3 regions of the Staphylococcus capitis subsp. capitis genome follow, and region 2 is predicted to be linked to each of the others. Evidence: predicted binding sites of a transcription regulator. Region 2 holds the regulator's gene; each other region holds the start of a gene.
The links. Region 2 encodes Rex, which represses fermentation and respiration genes when NADH is low (regulators of the CRP and FNR family bind a similar motif). Its sites were predicted from a motif close to TTGTGAAATATTTCACAA; they were not measured.

Region 1 (7,015 bases), 1.1 Mb from region 2:
CTTCATCTTGTGACTTAGCTTTATCAGATAAAACTACCGCACCTTCTACACCACCGAATACCCAAAGTGTAGTCATCATTGTTGATGATATTTGATGTTGCAATGAACCTAAGTCTCTATCATTAAGATGAGGTACCGCATGATTTGCAAACATATTTGTAGTAAAACTACCCCAATTAAAGGAAATAGCCATTACTACTAAAAATATTGCTGTTGTTAACAACATACCTACCGTTCCAGCTATTTCAACGGAAGAAGCTGTTTTAACTCCATTCAATATTAACAAGCTCATCAACCATAGGATAATACTACCACCTATAATGGATCCTATATTGTTTCCTCCAGTAAATTTTCCAGGAAAAAAAAAGTCTAATGTAGACATAAGTAAAACCGAATAGGTTACATTAGCAAAACACTCACAAATCCAATAGCCCCAGCTCGTAAAGAAACCGGCATATCCACCAAACCCTTTTTCTACATATTGATATAAACCAGTTTTATATTCTGGATATATATCAGTTAATATCATAAAACTTTTGACTATGAACCACATAATAAATCCTGTGATTAGCCAAGCAAATATTTGTCCGATTACTCCTGCATGAACAGCCATATTTTGGGGAAGATCATAAATCCCTCCCCCAACCATGGCTGATAAAACTACCGCAGTCAAAGCCCATAATCCCAATTTTTTGGAGCCATTTTTCTGATTTTCTGTATTATTAAGATTTGAATTTTCTTTTTGTTGTGACATGAATCCTCACTCCGAATTAATATTTAATTCCATTTTTAGTAAGTGACTCATAACCCATTTTATCTAACCATTCAGATAGATCTATATCTTGTAAACTATAAAAACTTTCCTCAGGTTTATTAATATCACCATTTGGAATTGCAGTAATAGGAAATGTGAAATAAGGTCCCACTGTTATAGCGTTACCGATTTCACCAGGCTCCATCATTGTATACGCAAAGCCAATCCATGAAGATTTGTAACGAACATGGTTATCTTCACCACATTCTGCTATTGAGTTAGCTATAGCATGACGTTTTTCATTCAAGTATTCCACTAATTTATCTTCACTAGGGTCTTTCCAAATACCAGCATCTTCAACAAACATATCTGAATCTTTTGTATTATCCTCAGCAAAGGAAATAGCAATGGCTGACCAAACACCATAACCTTCATCTTCATTTAGTTCTCTATTTTCTTTCGGTCTTGACGCTATAACTCCTTTATTGGCACAGATTGACATTGCTCCTGGAGTTAAAGGATGTCGTCTCTCTTGTTCAGTTCCGAAATATTCAACAAGAGCATTTTGCAATGGTTTTGAATCATAAATTGGTAATTCACTGCCATCCCATTGTTTTACAGAGAACAATGAACTAGCTTCATCTACCTCCGGATTTCTTAAAATATCATATCCCAATGTAGAACCCTGCAAGCCAGTGAAAGATGATGCAGTTATCATGTTAATTTGTCCCATGTATGCATTTTTAGCTTCAGCACGATCGTAAGAAACAATATTATCTAGTACATTATCATCCGTTTTTTTACGTGTACCTGCATCTACTTTTAATCCGGCTACATAACCTTCGCCAATATTACCATCTTCCATAAATCCTTTAGAATACTTTGCTCCTTTGTTTAAGGCTACACGACTAATACCAATTTCCCTTAAGATTTCATCCGTTTTTTTCATAACTAACCCTTCTTTTAGATAAGACTTAAAAATTTTCGCTATTGGCTTCAGTACATTTTACAATTTAAACGGTATCACTAATATTAAATATTTCAAGTAAAAACACATAAAACAAATTTAAATTCAAATAAACTTAAATACCTTTTGTTAACTTGTTTGTGATATCATTATTTTAGATTTAAACGGTAAGTTTCTCTTGTTAGAAGGTGAAATTTAAATGAATTATTTAAATAATAAAGTAAGTAGGATATTAGTTATATCCACAATTGGATCATTACTTTTTTCAGTATCTGGGATATTTTTATGAATTATTTCTAATAGTGATATGGTTTTATTAGATGGATTATACTCAGTTATTAGTTTGGTTATTTCATCATTGTCATTATTTACATCGTATATGATAAAAAAACCTAACCGAGACTCATTTCCATTTGGCAAATATATTTTTCAACCATTAACTATTGTTTTCAATTCATCTATATTATTATTATGTATTTTATCTTTGATATCTTCAGCAAATGCTATTTTAAACAATGGACGTATAATAAATGCGAATATTGGTTTAGGGTACGGAATCTTTTCTTTTTTAGGTTGTGGATTAATCTATCTAATTTTGTTTAAAAATAAATCTGATTTAATTTACACTGAAAAACTTCAATGGCTATTAGATACTTGTGTTAGTTTTGAACTTATTATAGGTTTTGCTATAATTTTTGTTGTCAAGTGCACTTCTTTTAGCTGGTTTATTCCATATATAGACCCTGTGCTAGTTTTAATGGCTGGTGTTATTCTCATCTTTATGCCTATTCGCTTATTATTTAATAATTTCAAAGAAATTATATCAATGTCTGCTTCAGATGAAATTCAATATAATCTTCATGAAACTATTAAAGAAATGAATGCTAAATATTATATAAAAGAGGAAGATTTAAGGATAACTAAAATTGGTCAAATGATATATATAGATTTACAGAATATAGTTGATAACACTTCTAAAATCCAAACAATAAAACAAACAGACAAATATAGAAATGAAGTTATAGAAATAATTAATAAAGACTTTAATAACTTTGATAAATGGTTAAACATTTCATTTACAAAGCAATTTTATTCCAAACAAATTAATTAATTATATTTTAAAAAGATTATAAAGTCGCACTTTATAAGCTTTTTTAATCAAAATTAATATCGGAGTTAAAAATGAAAAAAGAAAAACGTTTAAGTATCATACTAACTGTTATACAACAAAATCAATTTAATAAAAAACAACAAATAGTGGACTACATGGCAAAACATTTTGGAGTTTACTATAGCTTGACAACTATTTCTCGTGATTTACAAGAATTAGAAATTTACAAAATCCCTGTTGAAAATAAAAAGTATATTTACAAAAAAATAAATCAAAAAAAACAATTAAGTGCAAAAAAGCAATTAGAGATATTTAGTGATGAAATTATTGAATTCACAACGTTAAGTAACTATGTCTTAATAAAAACAGCTCCTGGATTTGCTCAAAGTATAAGTTATTACATAGATCAATTACAAATGAAAGAAATACTAGGAACTATTGGAGGTAATGATACTTTAATGATTTTGACTTCTTCTAATGAAATGGCAGAATTTGTTTGTTATCAATTATTCCCTTCATAATTAAATGATTACTAATACAAAAAAATGGATAAAAAATTTTTTTGTATGAATAAGATAAGGTTTTAACAATATTTTTTTAAATTATTCACTATTATATAGCACAAAATACATATTTATACAAAATTTTGAATTGAATAAATCTATATATGTGAAAACACTCTAGTAATTATTGTGAATAAAATCACATTATGTTTTTTGAAAACGCTTTATAATATAAATGTAATAAAGCAAAGGAGGAAATTGAATATGGTACAAGGACCCATTCAAGTAAATAGTGAAATAGGCAAATTGAAAACTGTGTTGTTAAAAAGACCAGGAAAAGAATTAGAAAATTTAGTACCAGATCATTTAAGTGGTTTATTATTTGATGATATTCCCTACTTAAAAGTTGCACAAGAAGAGCATGACAAATTTGCTCAAACTTTGAGAGATGAAGGAATCGAAGTAGTTTATTTAGAAAAACTTGCAGCAGAATCTATTACTGAGCCAGAAGTACGCGAGAACTTCATAAACGACATATTAACAGAATCTAAAAAGACAATATTAGGTCATGAAACTGAAATTAAAGAATTCTTTTCAAAGTTATCTGACCAAGAACTTGTAAATAAAATCATGGCTGGCGTACGTAAAGAAGAAATTCAACTTGAAACAACTCATTTAGTAGAGTATATGGATGATAGATATCCATTTTACTTAGATCCAATGCCCAACCTTTATTTTACAAGAGATCCCCAAGCTTCAATTGGTAGAGGAATGACAATTAACAGAATGTATTGGAGAGCACGACGTAGAGAATCTATTTTTATGACATATATACTGAAACATCATCCAAGATTTAAAGATAAAGATGTACCAGTATGGTTAGATCGTAACTCACCATTTAATATTGAAGGTGGAGATGAATTAGTATTATCGGAAGATGTTTTAGCTATTGGTATATCAGAACGTACATCAGCTCAAGCAATAGAAAAGTTAGCACGTAATATTTTCAAAGATGCAAACACAAGTTTTAAAAAAATCGTAGCTATTGAAATACCTAATACACGTACATTTATGCATCTAGATACAGTACTAACTATGATTGACTACGATAAGTTTACAGTACATGCAGCAATATTTAAAGAAGAAAATAACATGAATATATTTACCATAGAACAAAATGATGGTAAGGACGATATAAAAATTACTCGTTCTAGCAAGTTACGTGAAACACTTTCTGAAGTTTTAGAAGTAGAAAAAGTCGACTTTATACCAACAGGTAATGGTGACGTGATTGATGGAGCACGCGAACAATGGAATGATGGTTCAAACACATTATGTATTCGTCCAGGGGTAGTAGTGACATACGATCGCAACTATGTATCAAACCAACTTTTACGCGACAAAGGAATTAAAGTAATTGAAATTACCGGTAGTGAACTTGTACGTGGACGCGGAGGTCCAAGATGTATGAGTCAACCATTATTTAGAGAGGATATTTAAATTAGTAAGGTAGTAAAAATCACAAGTAATTCGATCTTTAAGTTAAATAGCAAGATTTTTACTACCCTTATTAGGGGAGATTAATATGGATGAAAATAAATTAGGTAAAACTTCCTTAATTGGTTTAGTCATAGGATCTATGATTGGTGGTGGTGCATTCAATATCATCTCAGATATGGGCGGTCAAGCTGGTGGCCTTGCAATAATTATAGGTTGGATAATAACTGCTATCGGTATGATTTCTCTTGCTTTCGTATTTCAAAATTTAACTAATGAGCGACCAGATCTTGATGGTGGAATTTATAGTTATGCTCAAACAGGATTTGGAGATTTTATTGGTTTCTCAAGTGCTTGGGGTTATTGGTTTGCAGCATTTCTAGGTAACGTGGCTTATGCAACCCTATTAATGTCAGCCGTGGGTAACTTTTTCCCTATATTTAAAGGAGGTAACACACTTCCAAGTATTATCGTAGCATCAATTTTATTATGGGGCGTACATTTTTTAATACTTAGAGGTGTAGAAACTGCAGCGTTTATAAATAGTATTGTTACAGTAGCTAAATTAATACCTATATTTCTAGTTATTATATGCATGATAGTTGTATTCAACTTCAGTACTTTTAAATCCGGTTTTTATGGTATGACTAGTGGAAGTGTTGGCGTTTTTAGTTGGGGAGATACAATGGCACAAGTAAAAAGTACTATGTTAGTAACTGTATGGGTATTCACAGGGATTGAAGGAGCCGTTGTCTTTTCTGGACGTGCAAAGTCTAAAAAGGATGTAGGAACTGCTACCGTTATTGGTTTGATTTCTGTACTAGTCATTTATTTCTTAATGACTGTACTAGCCCAAGGTGTCATTCAGCAGAACCAAATTTCAAAACTTGCTAATCCATCAATGGCACAAGTATTAGAACATATTGTAGGTCATTGGGGTTCAGTGTTAGTTAATATAGGCTTAATTATCTCTGTTTTAGGAGCTTGGTTAGGATGGACATTACTAGCTGGTGAATTACCATTCATTGTAGCTAAAGATGGACTTTTCCCGAAATGGTTTGCTAAAGAAAATAAGAATAAAGCTCCGGTCAACGCTTTAATTATTACTAATATATTAGTTCAGTTATTTTTAATTAGTATGTTGTTTACAGATAGTGCCTATCAGTTTGCGTTTTCACTTGCATCAAGTGCAATCTTAATTCCATATACACTCAGTGCTTTTTACCAGGTTAAATATACTATTCAAAATAAATCTAAAGCTAGTTTAAAACAATGGATAATAGGAATTATTGCATCTATTTACACAATTTGGTTGGTTTATGCAGCTGGATTAGATTATTTACTATTAACAATGTTGTTATATATACCTGGATTACTCGTATACAGCTACGTACAAAGGGATAATAACAAACATTTGACAAAATTGGATTATACGTTATTCATATTCATCATTGTACTTGCAATAATGGGAATAATTCGTTTGATTACAGGTAATATTTCTGTATTTTAAGTTATGATTTAAACTAAGTAATTTTTAAGGGGTTTATAGTTATGTATGAAGAAAATATTTATATTAAAAATTCAGAATATGAATTTGATAATAATCTTAAACAATTAGCATCATACTTAAATATTCCTGTTAGTATTATTAGACCTTATAAGGAGGACTTAACACTTTGTCAATATAAAAAAGGACAAGTCATATATCATTCAACTAATCAAATAAAATTTGTATACTTTTTAGTCAATGGTTGTATTTTACATGAATCTTCTAATATTACTGGCGATAATTATTTAAGATTAAGTAAAGATGAAAATATATTTCCAATGAACCTCATATTTTATGAAACCCTTGCACCTTATGAAGTATGTACAGCTTTAACAGACTGTAAAATTATAACTTTACCGAAAGATTTACTTGAGTATTTATGTAGAAAACATAAAGAAATATTTGAAAGTCTCTTCAAGAAGCTTAATGAGACTATTCAATTTCAAGTAGAATATATTATGGCGTTAAGAGCTAATTCAGCTAAAGAAAGAATTGAAAGAATACTACAAATTTTATGCTGTTCAATTGGGGATGATAATGGAGAATTCTATGAATTAAAACAAATTATGACTGTTCAATTAATAAGTAATTTATCTGGACTTAACAGAAAAACTACTGGTGAAATAATCAGAGA
Region 2 (7,015 bases):
AATTTAAGACAGAAAAATGAAGAAATTGTTGAAGAGAATGTTGCTACAAGTTTTCAAAATAGTGTCGTTGAAGTATTAACATATAAGGCTATCCATGCTTGTACATCTTATGGTGTTAAACGACTTATTGTGGCAGGTGGTGTAGCAAGTAATAAAGGATTGAGAGCAGCGCTCAAAGATGCTTGTAATAAAGAAAACATTACTTTAACTATACCAAGTCCATCCTTATGTACAGATAATGCTGCAATGATTGGTGCAGCTGGTCATTACTTATATCAAGCTGGATTACGTGGTGATTTAGCTATGAATGGTGAAAATAATATAGACATTGAAGATTTTACGATGACTAAATAAACAAAAGAGCACTATATAACGTATCAACTTAGCTAAGGATATGACGTTATATAGTGCTTTTTTATTGTATGAGGCTAGCAATTATTATCAAAAATTAACTTATTCATCTACTTGCCTTTGAGCACGTTGATAAATATCGTCTGGGAAATGAGTAATTCTAAGTAATTCAATCGCATTTCGAGTATTGGCTTTACCTGGTTTAATTTTGTAGTCAAAATAGATTTCATTCTTCTGAATAGACTCATTAAAATGATAATTATAGTAATCCTTTTCTAATAGGGTGGACAATTCAATATCATGTGTAGCAGCAACTACTTGATAGTTTGGCAATCCATTCAAATAGCTGAGTACTGATTCAGACGCTGCAATACGTTCTGTTGTATTCGTACCTTTAAAAATTTCATCAATGAAACAATAAATTTTAGTTTGTGTATCAATATTGAAAAGTCGTCTTATTGACTTTAATTCTGCCATAAAATAGCTATCTCCTGAGAGAACATCATCAGCATTAGCCATTGATGTAGACACATAACCCGGTTGATAGTTGAATGACTTAGCAGTAGCAGTATGAAGTGATTGCGCCATAATCACATTCAATGCGACAGCCTTCATAAATGTTGATTTACCAGATGCGTTAGAACCTGTTAGTAGAAGATTACTATCCAAGTTTAAATCATTAGGAACGGCCACTTCCTCATCTAATAATGGATGAATTAAACTTTGAAAATGCACACCCTCCATGTTTTCGTCAGCATGAGGTATACAATAATTAGTTAATGTGCGTCTATACATTGCTATAGCGTAATGATTATCAAGTGTACTAATATAGTCATAACATTCTTTGACTTCACTTTGATATTTAAAATAACTATGTTGAATGAGATGGAATAAAACATAATCTACCATAAACATCAATTTGATAAGCATAATCGTACTACCTACCACATCATTGGATTCTAATTGAGCAAGCAAGCCACTATAACGACTAGAATTCTTGAAATGATTGAAATTAATATTGATGTCAGGTGTTCCTTCTATTTTAGACAAAGCTTTACATTGTTTAATTACATTAGCAGTATAAAAGATTGATTTTAAATCCTGTTCGTAAGACTTCTTCAAATTCAATGAAAGTACGATATTTAAGAAAAAGCTTCCAATAAATAAAAAGACACCTACACCTGGAGAAATAAATATAGTTGAAAATGCAATTATTGGTAATAAAGGACAAAACATTAAAAGCGTATTCCTAGGAATTGGTGTTAACTGATCAGGGAATAATGGGTAAACTGTTTTGCCTATTTTAGAAAGTATATAAGATACATTTAATCGAAAAGCTTGATCCTCGCTATAACGTTTGATTAGTGATTGATTATCAATCGAGAACATTCCTCTTAATGAAGCGTATAATTTCATTTCTCCAATAGCGGTAAAATTAAAGTTTATCTTGTGAAATAGAGCTTCAATATTTAAATCAGACCAAGTTTTATCGTCTATAAGAGGATGTTTATCGATGTAATTATCCTTATATTCTTGATATTGAGCATCAAATCTTGAATTAGGTCTTATAAATGTTTCTAACTTAGCTTTTCTATCCCATAGCGTATTGATTTTAGCAATTGTTTTTCTTCTTTCAATAAATGAAACGGTAATATTTACAATCGCTATTAAAATAATAAATATAAGAACGATGAGTCCGAACGTTTGATTGTTAGTCATAAATGTCTCCTCAGTATAGTTATATTTAAATTATTTCATAAATAAATTTTAGACTCAAATCTTCATATTAAAAATGAGATGTCAATAGGGAACGTGCGTACTTATCAACAAAATGTGTGTAAACTGTGGATAAATACTGTTGAAAAGTGTGGATATTACCGTGTATAACTCGAATAATTTTTAGGAATAGTGTTAATTTACTTGTGGATAACTAGGATAACTGTGTGGATAGCTTTCAAATTAGCGATATAGAGTGTGAATAAAATTTGTGTAATAACATACTAAAAGACACTAAAAAGTAAGAAATTCTACCTTTTAGTGTCTCAATGATAAATGGATATTTATAATTTTTCTTGTAATTCTTCCCATTCTAACATAACTTGTTCTAATTTTTGTTCGGTATTATTTTTTTTCTCAGCTAATTCTGCAGCTTTAATAGGATCATTAAATACTTCTGGTTGAGTTAATTGTGTCTCAATATATGAAATATGAGTTTCAAATTCTTCTATCTTAGCTTCACATTGTTCGATTTGACGTTCGATTTTTCGTTGTTGACTCTTTTGTTGTTTTTGAGTTGAATATGATGAGGATGAAATAGTGGTATCATTATTATCTTTAGTTTTTGGAGAAGAATTGTTCAATTCTTCTTGAGCTTTTATTGCAGCAGCTTCTTCAGTTTTTTCAATATAGTATTGATAATCTCCGAGATACATTTGTCCACCCTCATGATTTAAATCAAATACTTTATTTGCAAGCTGATTAATAAAGTATCTATCGTGAGAAACAAATATAATGGTACCTTCAAAATGTTTTAAAGCTTGTTCTAACATTTCTTTAGAATCTATATCTAAGTGGTTAGTAGGTTCATCTAGTATCAGCACATTGTCTTTTTGTAACATTAATAAAGCTAATTGCAATCGGGCTTTTTCACCACCAGATAAATCATTTATGATCTTTTTAACATCTTCTTGTACAAATAAAAAACGACCTAGAACAGCACGCACATCTTTTTCATTCATATGAGAATACTGATCCCAAACGTAATCTAAAATTGTTTTATTTGATTTGAACTCAGCTTGTTTTTGATCATAATAACCAATTTGAAGATTAGCCCCAAAAGTAATTTCTCCAGCTAGTTTGTCTTGCTTATTGGCGATTGTTTTGATTAGAGTGGTTTTTCCCACTCCATTTGGTCCGATTACAGCAATATGGTCACCCTTAAACACTTCAATATTAATTGGTTGAGTAATGGGGGAATCATATCCAATTTTAAGATCACGAATATGCATGACATCATTACCTGTATTTCTTTCAAAGCCGAATTGTATATTGGCACTTCTCGCGTCAATCATCGGCTTGTCTATACGTTCCATTTTCTCTAAAGTTTTACGTCGACTTTTAGCCATGCCACTTGTTGAAGCTCTTGTAATATTCTTTTCTACGAAGTTTTCTAATTTTTGAATTTCTTCTTGTTGTTTTTCATACTCTTGCATACGTTTTTCATAATATTGGTCACGTTGTTCAATAAATTGTTCATAATTACCTACATAGCGTTTAACGTCTCCGAGAGCTACATCATAGATTTGAGTAACTATTTTATCTAAGAAGTATCTATCATGACTAATAATAACGATGGCGCCTTTAAAATATTTAAGATAATCTTCTAACCATTTTGTCGTTTCAAGATCTAAGTGGTTTGTTGGTTCATCTAGCAAGAGTAAATCAGGTTCATTTAATAACATTTGAGCGAGTGAAAGGCGTGTTTTTTGACCACCACTAAAATCATTAATAGGTTTATCAAAATCACTCTCAGTAAAATTAAGGCCATGAAGAACTGTTTTTATTTTACTTTCATATTGATAACCCTCGAGTTGTTCAAACCGGTTCGTTAATGACTCGTAACGTTCCATATGCTCTTGGTAAGTTTGTGTTTCGTATTCACTCGTATGTTGTGCCAACCAATCAGTTTCTTCTTTGATTAAGCTCTCCATATTTTTCAGATGTTCAAATGGTTTAGACATCTCTTCGAAGACTGTAGCCGTTGAGTTAAGTGTCATTTGTTGAGTAAGATAGCCCATTTTTAAATTTTTTATTTTTGATATATGACCGCTATCGTAACCTTCTACGCCGGCTATAATTTTCATTAATGTAGATTTACCTGCGCCGTTTCGACCAACGACACCTATTCTTTCACCCGTTTTAACTTCAAAGTCTACATTAGTAAAAATATCTTCACCATCGAACGATTTCGAGATGTCATTAAGTTGTAAAAGTATCATTCGATTCTCACCTTTCTAATTCTATTAAATAGTTATAGACTATATGTAATCAATAAGATTTAAAAAATTTTAATTTTATGTGAATTTTAAATAGTTAAGCATTATTTTTTAATAATAGGGTACATCTACCTCATAAGGTATGACGATTAAGCTATATGTTGACTCAATTATCTTTATTTTACAGCATTCGCGCATCACATGAAACTGAGATATTTATTTTTAAAATTCAATAATGTATAATATTTAAGTATTCATTGTAGGCAATTATTTGATTATTTAAACGCCTTACAACTTGCACGATAAAACGTTTGAATACATAAATATAATTCATTCAAACTTCAAGGGGGACACATTGGATGCCAGAAAATAATAAAATTCCTCGTGCTACATTAAAGCGTTTACCTTTATATTATAGATTTGTGAGTACATTAAAATCTAAGGGTATTGACCGTGTGAATTCTAAAGCAATTAGTGAAGCTTTACAAATAGATTCGGCAACGATTCGTCGTGATTTTTCTTATTTCGGTGAATTAGGCAAAAAAGGCTATGGTTATAACATTGATAGTATGCTTGAATTTTTCAAGTCTGAACTGAGTGAAAGTGATGAAATTAAAATTGCAATAGTAGGTGTAGGTAATCTAGGTCGTGCGTTACTTACTTACAACTTCTCAATACACGATGAGATGACAATTACAGAAGCTTTTGATATTAGAGAAGAATTGATTGGAGAACAAGTCGGCAAAGTCATAGTTAAAAATAGTAATGAAATAAAATCTACACTAGCAGCAGAAGAAATAGACGTAGTGATATTAACTACTCCTGAAAATGTAGCACAACAAGTTGCTGATCAACTAGTTGAAGCGGGTGTGAAAGGTATACTAAACTTTACGCCAAGCAGAGTTAAAACACCTCAAGACGTACAAGTTCACCACATTGATTTAGGAATTGAACTACAATCACTATTGTTCTTTATGAAGAACTATAGTAATAATAATTAACAACTTTTAGCATCCTATTTAGGATGCTTCTTTTTTATGAAAAATGATATAGTATACATAATCAAAAAATAGGGGGGGCAAGCCATAGTGAAACTTGAAGTAAATTGTACATTTAAAGCACATATACCGCAGATGGTAAACGTTCCTGGGAAACTCGTATTAAATGATAATATTTTACTATTCAAAGCTTATGGTAAAGAATATACACCATTTGATATCGAATTAGATATTAATAAAGTTGTGAGATATAAGCGTTCAAAGGGGCTATTAGGAAGTAAATTATTCATTCTTTATAACAATCATGAGTGGTATAAATTTAGTCATTTTTCAAAAGAAGATTTAAAATCATTAAGCAAAGCATTGAAAATACAATAAACTTAAATAAATATAATTGTAATTATTTAAATTAGAAAATCTAAAATACATACTATATGCGCATGCTTTCCAAGGAAATCGTTTCAGCCTGTAGGCTTCGACTGGCCCTGTTTCCTCGGGAGTCAGCGCATATATTTTTAAGCTTGTTGAAAACAAAGTAATTTATTCTGTTTGAGCTTTAATTTTTAAAAAAGTCAAAATTTATTAAGTTTGCAAAATTTGATTATTTCCAGTATAATACCTTAGTATTTATATCGGAAATAGGTGATTAAATGACATGGATGATAATTAGTGGACTTATTGTTGGGGCATTATTAGGGTTTGTAATGCAACGTACAAGATTCTGTCTAGCGGGCGGTTTCAGAGATATGTATGTCCAAAAAAGTAATAAAATGTTTTACGCATTGCTTGTAGCTATAACGGTTCAGAGTTTAGGACTACTAATATTTACAAGTTTAGGTATAGTTAAAGTCCCTGCTCATACATTTCCAGTAGTAGGGACTATCGTAGGTTCATTCATATTTGGCATAGGTATTGTCTTAGCTGGTGGCTGTGCCACTGGTATGTGGTATCGCGCGGGAGAAGGTTTAATTGGCAGTTGGGTGGCATTAATTTTATATGCTATAACTTCTGCAATTACTAAAACAGGTGTACTTCTCCCAGTTATGAATGCAATTAATAAACCCTTAAACGTGAACGCGAGTGTGAGTCAATCAACTGGAGTTCCTAACTGGGTACTTGTTTTAATTTTAGCAATAATTACAGTTACGTTAGTTGTGAGAACTTTACGTAAACCAAAAGTAATGGTGCCTAAATTAAAACAAAAGTATACAGGTATTCGACACTATTTGTTTGAAAGAAGATACCATTCATTTATAGCAGGTATTGCTGTAGGACTTATTGCTTTACTGGCTTGGCCTATGAGTGAATCAACAGGTCGACCATACGGACTTGGTATTACGACCCCATCTGCTAATTTGATTAACTTTCTAATATCAGGTAATACTAAGTTTATTGATTGGGGCGTTTTATTAGTGCTTGGTATCTTTATTGGTTCATACGTAGCTGCTAGAGGTTCTAAAGAATTTAAATGGAGACTTCCAGATAAGAAAACTATTCGTAACAGTGCTATAGGTGGTATATTGATGGGATTTGGTGCTTCTGTAGCTGGTGGATGTTCAATTGGTAATGGGTTAGTCGAAACAGCTACGATGAGCTGGCAAGGATGGTTAGGCTTAGCATCTATGATAGCAGGTGTATGGTTTATGAGTTATTTTATTTTTATTAAACCTA
Region 3 (7,015 bases), 330 kb from region 2:
ATTGTCCTGATAAGTTGAATGAATATTCCATTTACCATGTGGGGTTAAATATCTAAGTACTAAAGCATCTTTCCCACCTTTAACCTTCTTATCTCGTGTTCCAAATACCATTGGTGGTAATGTTGGTTTATAAACGGGTAAGCTTTCTCCAAACTGTTGAAATATTTCATGATCGATATAATAGCTTTGTCTACCTGTTAATGTTCTAAATGGTACGAGTCTCTCAATATTAGTTGTGAAAGGAGAGTATCTTCGACCATTTTTATTTGAACCTGGAAATACCGCCGTTGGAATTACTTCTCGTGGTTGTGATGTTATATTCAAAAATGAAATCTTCTCTGAAGCACGAGCTTGAGAGATATCCTTCAATGGCATTCCAGTTTGATGTTCTAAATCTTCATAAGATAGTTGTGATAATTTCCCATTAGTCGCAGAGGAAATATTTAATATTGCATCTGCGACTTTACGTGCAGTGTCAATTCGAGGTCGATGATTTCTTACCGAGTTTTTATCATTATCATTCCATGTACCGAGCATGCTTTTCAGTTCTTCATATTCATCTTTTACACTGAAACTTACTCCATGAGCGCCTACGTTGGCTTTTTCAAGTAAAGGGCCAAGCGTGACAAATTTATCGTAAATTTTAGTGTAATCACGTTCTACAATGGCAAAGTTGGGCATTGTTTTTCCTGGAATACCTTCAATTTCACCTTTCGACCAATCTTTAACAATTCCAAATTCAGAACCTAATTCTTGTTTAGAATCATGACCTAGAGGTGTTGTTACAACATCTTTGAATGTTCCTGGTAAATAATCCTTTGCCATTTCTGAAATTGCTTTACTTAAAGTTTTATAAATATCCCAATCTGAGCGTGATTCCCATAAAGGATCTATCGCAGGATTGAAAGGATGTATAAACGGATGCATATCTGTTGAAGATAAATCGTGTTTTTCATACCAAGTTGCAGCTGGTAGAACGATATCGGAATATAAAGGCGTCGCAGTCATTCTAAAATCTAATGACACTAATAAGTCTAATTTACCAACAGTATCTTCTCTCCATTTAATTTCTGAAGGTTTATCATCTTCATTAGGTTCAGCCATTAAACCTGACCGTGTGCCTAATAAATGTTTCATGAAATATTCTTGTCCTTTAGCGGAACTGGATATTAAGTTTGATCTCCAAACAAATAGTGTTTTAGGATGGTTCTTTCTTAAATCTGGATCTTCAATTGCAAATTGAGTCTCTTTATTTTTTATTGAGTCAATTGCTTTTTTAAGAATAGCCTCATTAGAGTCGTTTCCTTCCTCTTTGGCTTCTTCTCCGAACAACAGACTATTTTTATTAAATTGAGGATATGAAGGTAGCCAACCTAATCGAGCAGCCGTCACATTGTAATCTGCTGGATGTTGATGCTTAATATTCTCAGCTAATGGTGATTTAAATTGATCAACATTTGACTCCTCATATTTCCATTGATCTGTTGCAAAATAGAACCAACTTGTACCATTTTGTAAACGTGGCGGTCCTTGCCAATCCTTAGCAAAGGCAACAGTATTCCATCCTTCAATAGGTCGACACTTTTCTTGACCTACATAATGTGCCCAACCGCCTCCATTGACTCCTTGACATCCACAAAGTATTACTAAATTTAAAATCGAACGGTAAATCGTATCTGAATTAAACCAATGATTAATGCCTGCGCCCATAATAATCATAGACCGTCCATCCGTATCAATTGCATTTTGAGCGAATTCTTTAGCAACTTGAATGACTAATCCTCTATTGATACCAGTAATAGATTCTTGCCATGCTGGTGTATATTTGGATTTAACGTCATCATAGGATTGAGCTTCAAGTTCATGGTTAAAACGTTGAATACCATATTGACTCGCCATAAGGTCATAAACAGTTGATATATATACTTCTTGATCATTAGACAATCTAATCTTGCGAGATGGAATAGGTCTCTTAAACACGCCGTCACCCTTACTATCAAAGTATGGGAACTGGATAGTTTGTAATTCATAATCTTCTTCAACCATAGATAAAGCCGGATTAATTTTTGTTCCATCTTCATTCTCTAATTTTAAATTCCATTTCTTACCTTCTTCCCAACGCTGGCCCATCGTTCCATTTGGTACTACTAATTGTTGACTTTCACAATCAAAAATTACTGGCTTCCATTCACTATTCTCACTATCAATACCTAAATCACTTGCTCGTAAAAATCGACCTGCTTTATAACCATTTTCATCTTGATCTAACATAATCACGAACGGCATATCAGTATATTGCTTCGCATAATTGATAAACATATCGTTAGGTTCATTTTCATAAAATTCCTGTAAAATAACGTGCGTCATAGCTTGCGCTACTGCAGCATCTGTACCTGGATGAGGCGCTAACCAATTGTCAGCAAATTTCACGTTTTCTGCATAATCTGGTGCAACTGAAATGACTTTAGTCCCTTTATATCTTACTTCAGTCATAAAATGTGCGTCTGGTGTTCGTGTTAATGGTACATTGGATCCCCACATGATAATGTAAGCAGTGTTATACCAATCACTCGATTCAGGTACGTCTGTTTGTTCTCCCCATATTTGAGGTGAAGCAGGAGGTAAGTCAGCGTACCAGTCATAGAAGCTAAGCATTTCTCCGCCCAATAGATTAATAAATCTTGTTCCTGAGGCATAACTAATCATAGACATTGCAGGTATAGGAGTGAATCCTGCAATTCGGTCAGGACCATCTTTTTTAATCGTATATAAAATTTGTGCTGCAATAATATCTGTAACGTCTCTCCAGTTTGCTCTAACATTACCACCTTTTCCTCGAGCTTCTTTATATGCTTTAGCTTTATTTTCATCTTCTACTATAGAGGCCCATGCTGCGATTCGATTGCCGTTATTTTCCTCTAATGCTTGAGTCCATAAATCTAATAATTTCCCTCTAATGTATGGATATTTTACTCTTAGAGGACTGTACTCATACCATGAAAATGAAGCGCCCCTTGGACATCCACGAGGTTCAAATTCCGGCATATCAGGTCCGCAACTTGGGTAGTCAGTTTGTTGATTTTCCCAAGTAATCACTCCATTTTTAACAAATACTTTCCACGAGCATGAACCAGTACAATTGACGCCGTGAGTCGTTCTAACTACCTTATCATGGCTCCATCTTTCACGATACATTTTCTCCCATTCTCTACTCTTTTGCTCTAAAACTGACCAATTTCCATTAAACTTTTCAGTAGGCTTAAAGAAATTTAATCCAAATTTTCCCATTAATGACATCCTTCCACTTTGAATGCTTTTATCATTTCGCATTTATATCGTAGTATTCGTGTTCACAATGATTGTACATTTTTTCACAAAGTTTTAATATTAGGGAAATACCTAATTGAATAGTTTTAATCCCTAAAAAAAGGGACGACAATATTGAATTCGAGTGAATCCAATTTGTCGCCCCAGGCTTCCGAGGAGTATCAAAATTAATTCTATTTATGCTTGAATATAACTAATATCGTGTTGGTCTATTATATTTTTGTATAATACTTGTTGAGTATGGTGGTAACTGTTATCAAAATTGAGTAAACAATTCTTCCCTTCTTCATACAATGCTTCAGCTTTTAACATAGCGTTCTCTTTATCTCCATTAATCACGTACAAAATATGATTGACATCTTCCATGGTGCTATCCAGTACCATTTTATCTATTTCATTCACTAATGGACCTAATATACAAATTCCCGGTTGTCCCTCTGAATTATCTTCATTTAATAGTTGTTCAATCGTGCTTAACTTCCCGGTAATCACTTTTTGATTATAGCAAGTAGCATTAAAAACGATAGCTATTGGATAATCTTCACTAGTATAATTTTTAATTTGTTCGATGATTGCACCTAGTCGTTTAATTCCCATGTAAATGGCCAAAGTTCCACCATTCATTAAATTTCTTATATCAATATCTTTATTAGTAGACTCTTTAAAATGTCCAGTTGAAAAAGTTACACTAGGCGCTATTCCTCTCATAGTTAATCCTATATTGAGAGAAGCTACTGCGGCACTTGCTGATGTCACGCCTGGTATAATTTCATGTTCAATGCCATATGATTTTAAAGTATTAATTTCTTCAGTAACCCTGCCAAATATAGCAGGATCTCCACCTTTTAAGCGTACAACACATTGGTATTTTTCAGCCATTTGAACTATTTTTAGATTGATATCCTCTTGTTGAATGTGTTTGCAGTAAGGTTTTTTCCCTACATCAATCAGTTCAGTTTGAAAACTTGAATACTGTAGAATAAGAGGATTGACTAAACGATCATAGAGAATGACATCTGCATTTCTAATGATACGTTCTGCTTTTTTAGTTAATAAATTAGGGTTACCAGGTCCTGCCCCAATTAAATATACCTTTCCCATTGATTTTAAAGACATATATAAACCTCATTATCGATAACCTCAACAGTATAGGTTTGGACACAACCTGAATCTGGCTCTTGTACTTTTCCAGATAACAAATCTATTTTTTGGTCATGTAAAGGACAGTAAACATAATTTCCACTTACAGTCCCTTCAGACAATGGACCTTTTTTATGCGGACAGATATTACTTACAGCGTAAACATCTCCCTTTTCAGTAAGAAATATTCCAATTTCTTTATTATCTACAATGACTTTTTTACCTATAAGTGGTGTTAACGCATCTAATGTTGTAACTTTCACCTTTTCCATTGCTTTCATCTCTTACACCTTCTCAACTTCAAAGATTTTTTGTGCATTTTTATTTTCTACAATGGCTTGCCATGGTTCATTTTCTATAGCTTTTTTCGCTTCCATAATTCTATTAAATAATTCTTCTTGTCTTTCTTTATCTAATAAAACTTCTTTCACATTTTCAAAACCTAATCGACGAATCCACGGTGCAGTTCTCTCGGCATAAATACCAGTTTCTCTATAATATTGCATTAAAGCACCGCATAATTGAATGACTTCATCTTCAGTTTCTACTGTTGTTAGTAATTGTCCGACTGTAACATCAGTACCTCCATTGCCACCAATATATATTTGGTATCCATTTTCAACTGAGATGACACCGAAGTCTTTCACACCAGATTCTACACAACTTCTAGGACAACCGGAGACGCCCATTTTAAACTTATGAGGTGTATCAATATATTCGAAAGTTTTTTCGAGACGAATACCTAGACGAGTTGTGTATTGTGTACCAAAACGGCAAAATTCTTTTCCGACACAACTTTTTACAGAACGCGTTTTTTTACCATAAGCGGAAGCTGAACGCATCCCTAAATCCTTCCATACATTAGGTAATTCTTCTTTGTTTAAGCCATATAATCCAATACGTTGTGATCCTGTTACTTTTACGAGTGGCACATTGTATTTCTTAGCAACTTCTCCAAGTTTGATAAGCTGGTCTGGATCTGTTACGCCTCCTCTCATTTGAGGTATGACAGAAAATGTACCATCATTTTGTATATTGGCATGATAACGCTCATTTGCAAATCGAGAGTCTTGTTTATCTTGATGCTCCAATGGATATACCATATTTAGATAATAATTAATTGCAGGACGACATTTAGGGCATCCATTTTTATCTTTAAAATTCAACACACGTCTTACTTCCTTGGATGTTTTAAGACCTTTAGCTCTGATTTGAGTCACAATTTGATCTCTAGTAAGTTCTGTACAACTGCATATTCCTGAAGGTTTAGCAGCTACAAAGTCATCCCCGAGTGTATATTGAAGTATTTCTCCTATTTGTTTTTTACATTTACCACATGAATTACCTGCTTTAGTAGATTGGGTTACTTCATTGACAGATGTAAGACCTTCTTTAGTAATAGCGTTCACTATCGTACCTTTATTGACACCATTACAACCACAAATTGTTTCATCATCTGCCATATCAGCAATTGAAACTGAACCTGTATCATCACCTTTGTGTAATAATGAGACAAGCGTATAATCTTCGAGGGATTCATGTTTCTTCATCATATTATAAAATCGAGATCCATCATCTGTATCTCCATAAAGTACTGCTCCTACAACTTGTCCTTGATTTAAATATACCTTTTTATAAATATTGTCAATGCTATTAAAAATCTCGATACCGTGTATGTCATCATTTTCAACAATCTGACCAGCACTGTATAAATCACAACCAGAAACCTTTAAAGAAGTGAAAGTTGTTGAACCTTTGTAACCTTCTGTTTCATTTCCAGTTAAATAGTCAGCAAGAACTTTACCCTGTTCATAAAGTGGTGCAACTAAACCATAAACTTTACCATTGTGTTCAGCACATTCTCCAATTGCATAGATATTTGAATCGGACGTTTGTAGAAAATCATTGACTACAATACCTCTTTGAACATCTAATCCAGCATCTTTAGCCACCTCTGTATAAGGTCTAATTCCTACAGCCATAACGACTAAATCTGTCTCAATCACACGTCCGTCCGCTAATTCAACAGCTTCAACATCCTCATGACCTATAATGCGTTTTGAGTTGGCTTGCAATTCAAATTTCATGCCTTGCTTTTCAAGATCCGCTCTCAACATATCGCCAGCTTTTCTATCCAGTTGCATCTCCATTAACCATTCAGCAAGATGAAGTACTGTGACATCCATACCTTGGTCTAATAAACCACGTGCACACTCTAATCCAAGTAGCCCACCACCGATGACAATAGCTTTTTTCTTTTTACTAGCGATATCGATGATTTGTTCTGTATCTTGTATCGTTCTCCACCCGATAACACTCGGTAAGTTAGACCCCTCAATGGGTAACACAAAAGCTTTAGAACCTGTTGCGAAAATACAAATATCATATTCTAGTTCTATACCTTTTTGTGTAATAATTTTTTTAGATTGTCGGTCTACCTTTTCAACTGGGTCATCATTGATAAGTGTAATATGATTTTCTTCATACCATTCATAACTGTTCATAATCGTCTCTTCGACAGTCATTTTATTTTGTAAAATATTGGATA

Region 1: arcA (arginine deiminase) is a predicted target of Rex. The motif match lies at 3,523-3,540, and genes of this name have one in related genera.
Region 3: V6C74_RS02445 (nitrate reductase subunit alpha) is a predicted target of Rex. The motif match lies at 3,360-3,377, and genes of this name have one in related genera.

What each region holds. Positions count from the first base shown of each region.
Region 1 covers NZ_CP145263.1:2,138,083-2,145,097, reverse strand. Annotated here, with positions in the region: gene V6C74_RS10680 (basic amino acid/polyamine antiporter) at 1-754, opposite strand, end outside; gene hdcA (histidine decarboxylase, pyruvoyl type) at 771-1,703, opposite strand; gene V6C74_RS10670 (cation transporter) at 2,011-2,832, shown strand; gene V6C74_RS10665 (arginine repressor) at 2,904-3,353, shown strand; gene arcA (arginine deiminase) at 3,600-4,835, shown strand; gene arcD (arginine-ornithine antiporter) at 4,921-6,342, shown strand; gene V6C74_RS10650 (Crp/Fnr family transcriptional regulator) at 6,384-7,015, shown strand, end outside.
Region 2 covers NZ_CP145263.1:831,458-838,472, forward strand. Annotated here, with positions in the region: gene tsaD (tRNA (adenosine(37)-N6)-threonylcarbamoyltransferase complex transferase subunit TsaD) at 1-354, shown strand, start outside; gene V6C74_RS04165 (hypothetical protein) at 454-2,070, opposite strand; gene abc-f (ribosomal protection-like ABC-F family protein) at 2,412-4,349, opposite strand; gene V6C74_RS04175 (redox-sensing transcriptional repressor Rex) at 4,706-5,347, shown strand; gene V6C74_RS04180 (hypothetical protein) at 5,435-5,722, shown strand; gene V6C74_RS04185 (YeeE/YedE family protein) at 5,995-7,015, shown strand, end outside.
Region 3 covers NZ_CP145263.1:500,965-507,979, reverse strand. Annotated here, with positions in the region: gene V6C74_RS02445 (nitrate reductase subunit alpha) at 1-3,288, opposite strand, end outside; gene cobA (uroporphyrinogen-III C-methyltransferase) at 3,505-4,443, opposite strand; gene nirD (nitrite reductase small subunit NirD) at 4,434-4,748, opposite strand; gene nirB (nitrite reductase large subunit NirB) at 4,752-7,015, opposite strand, start outside.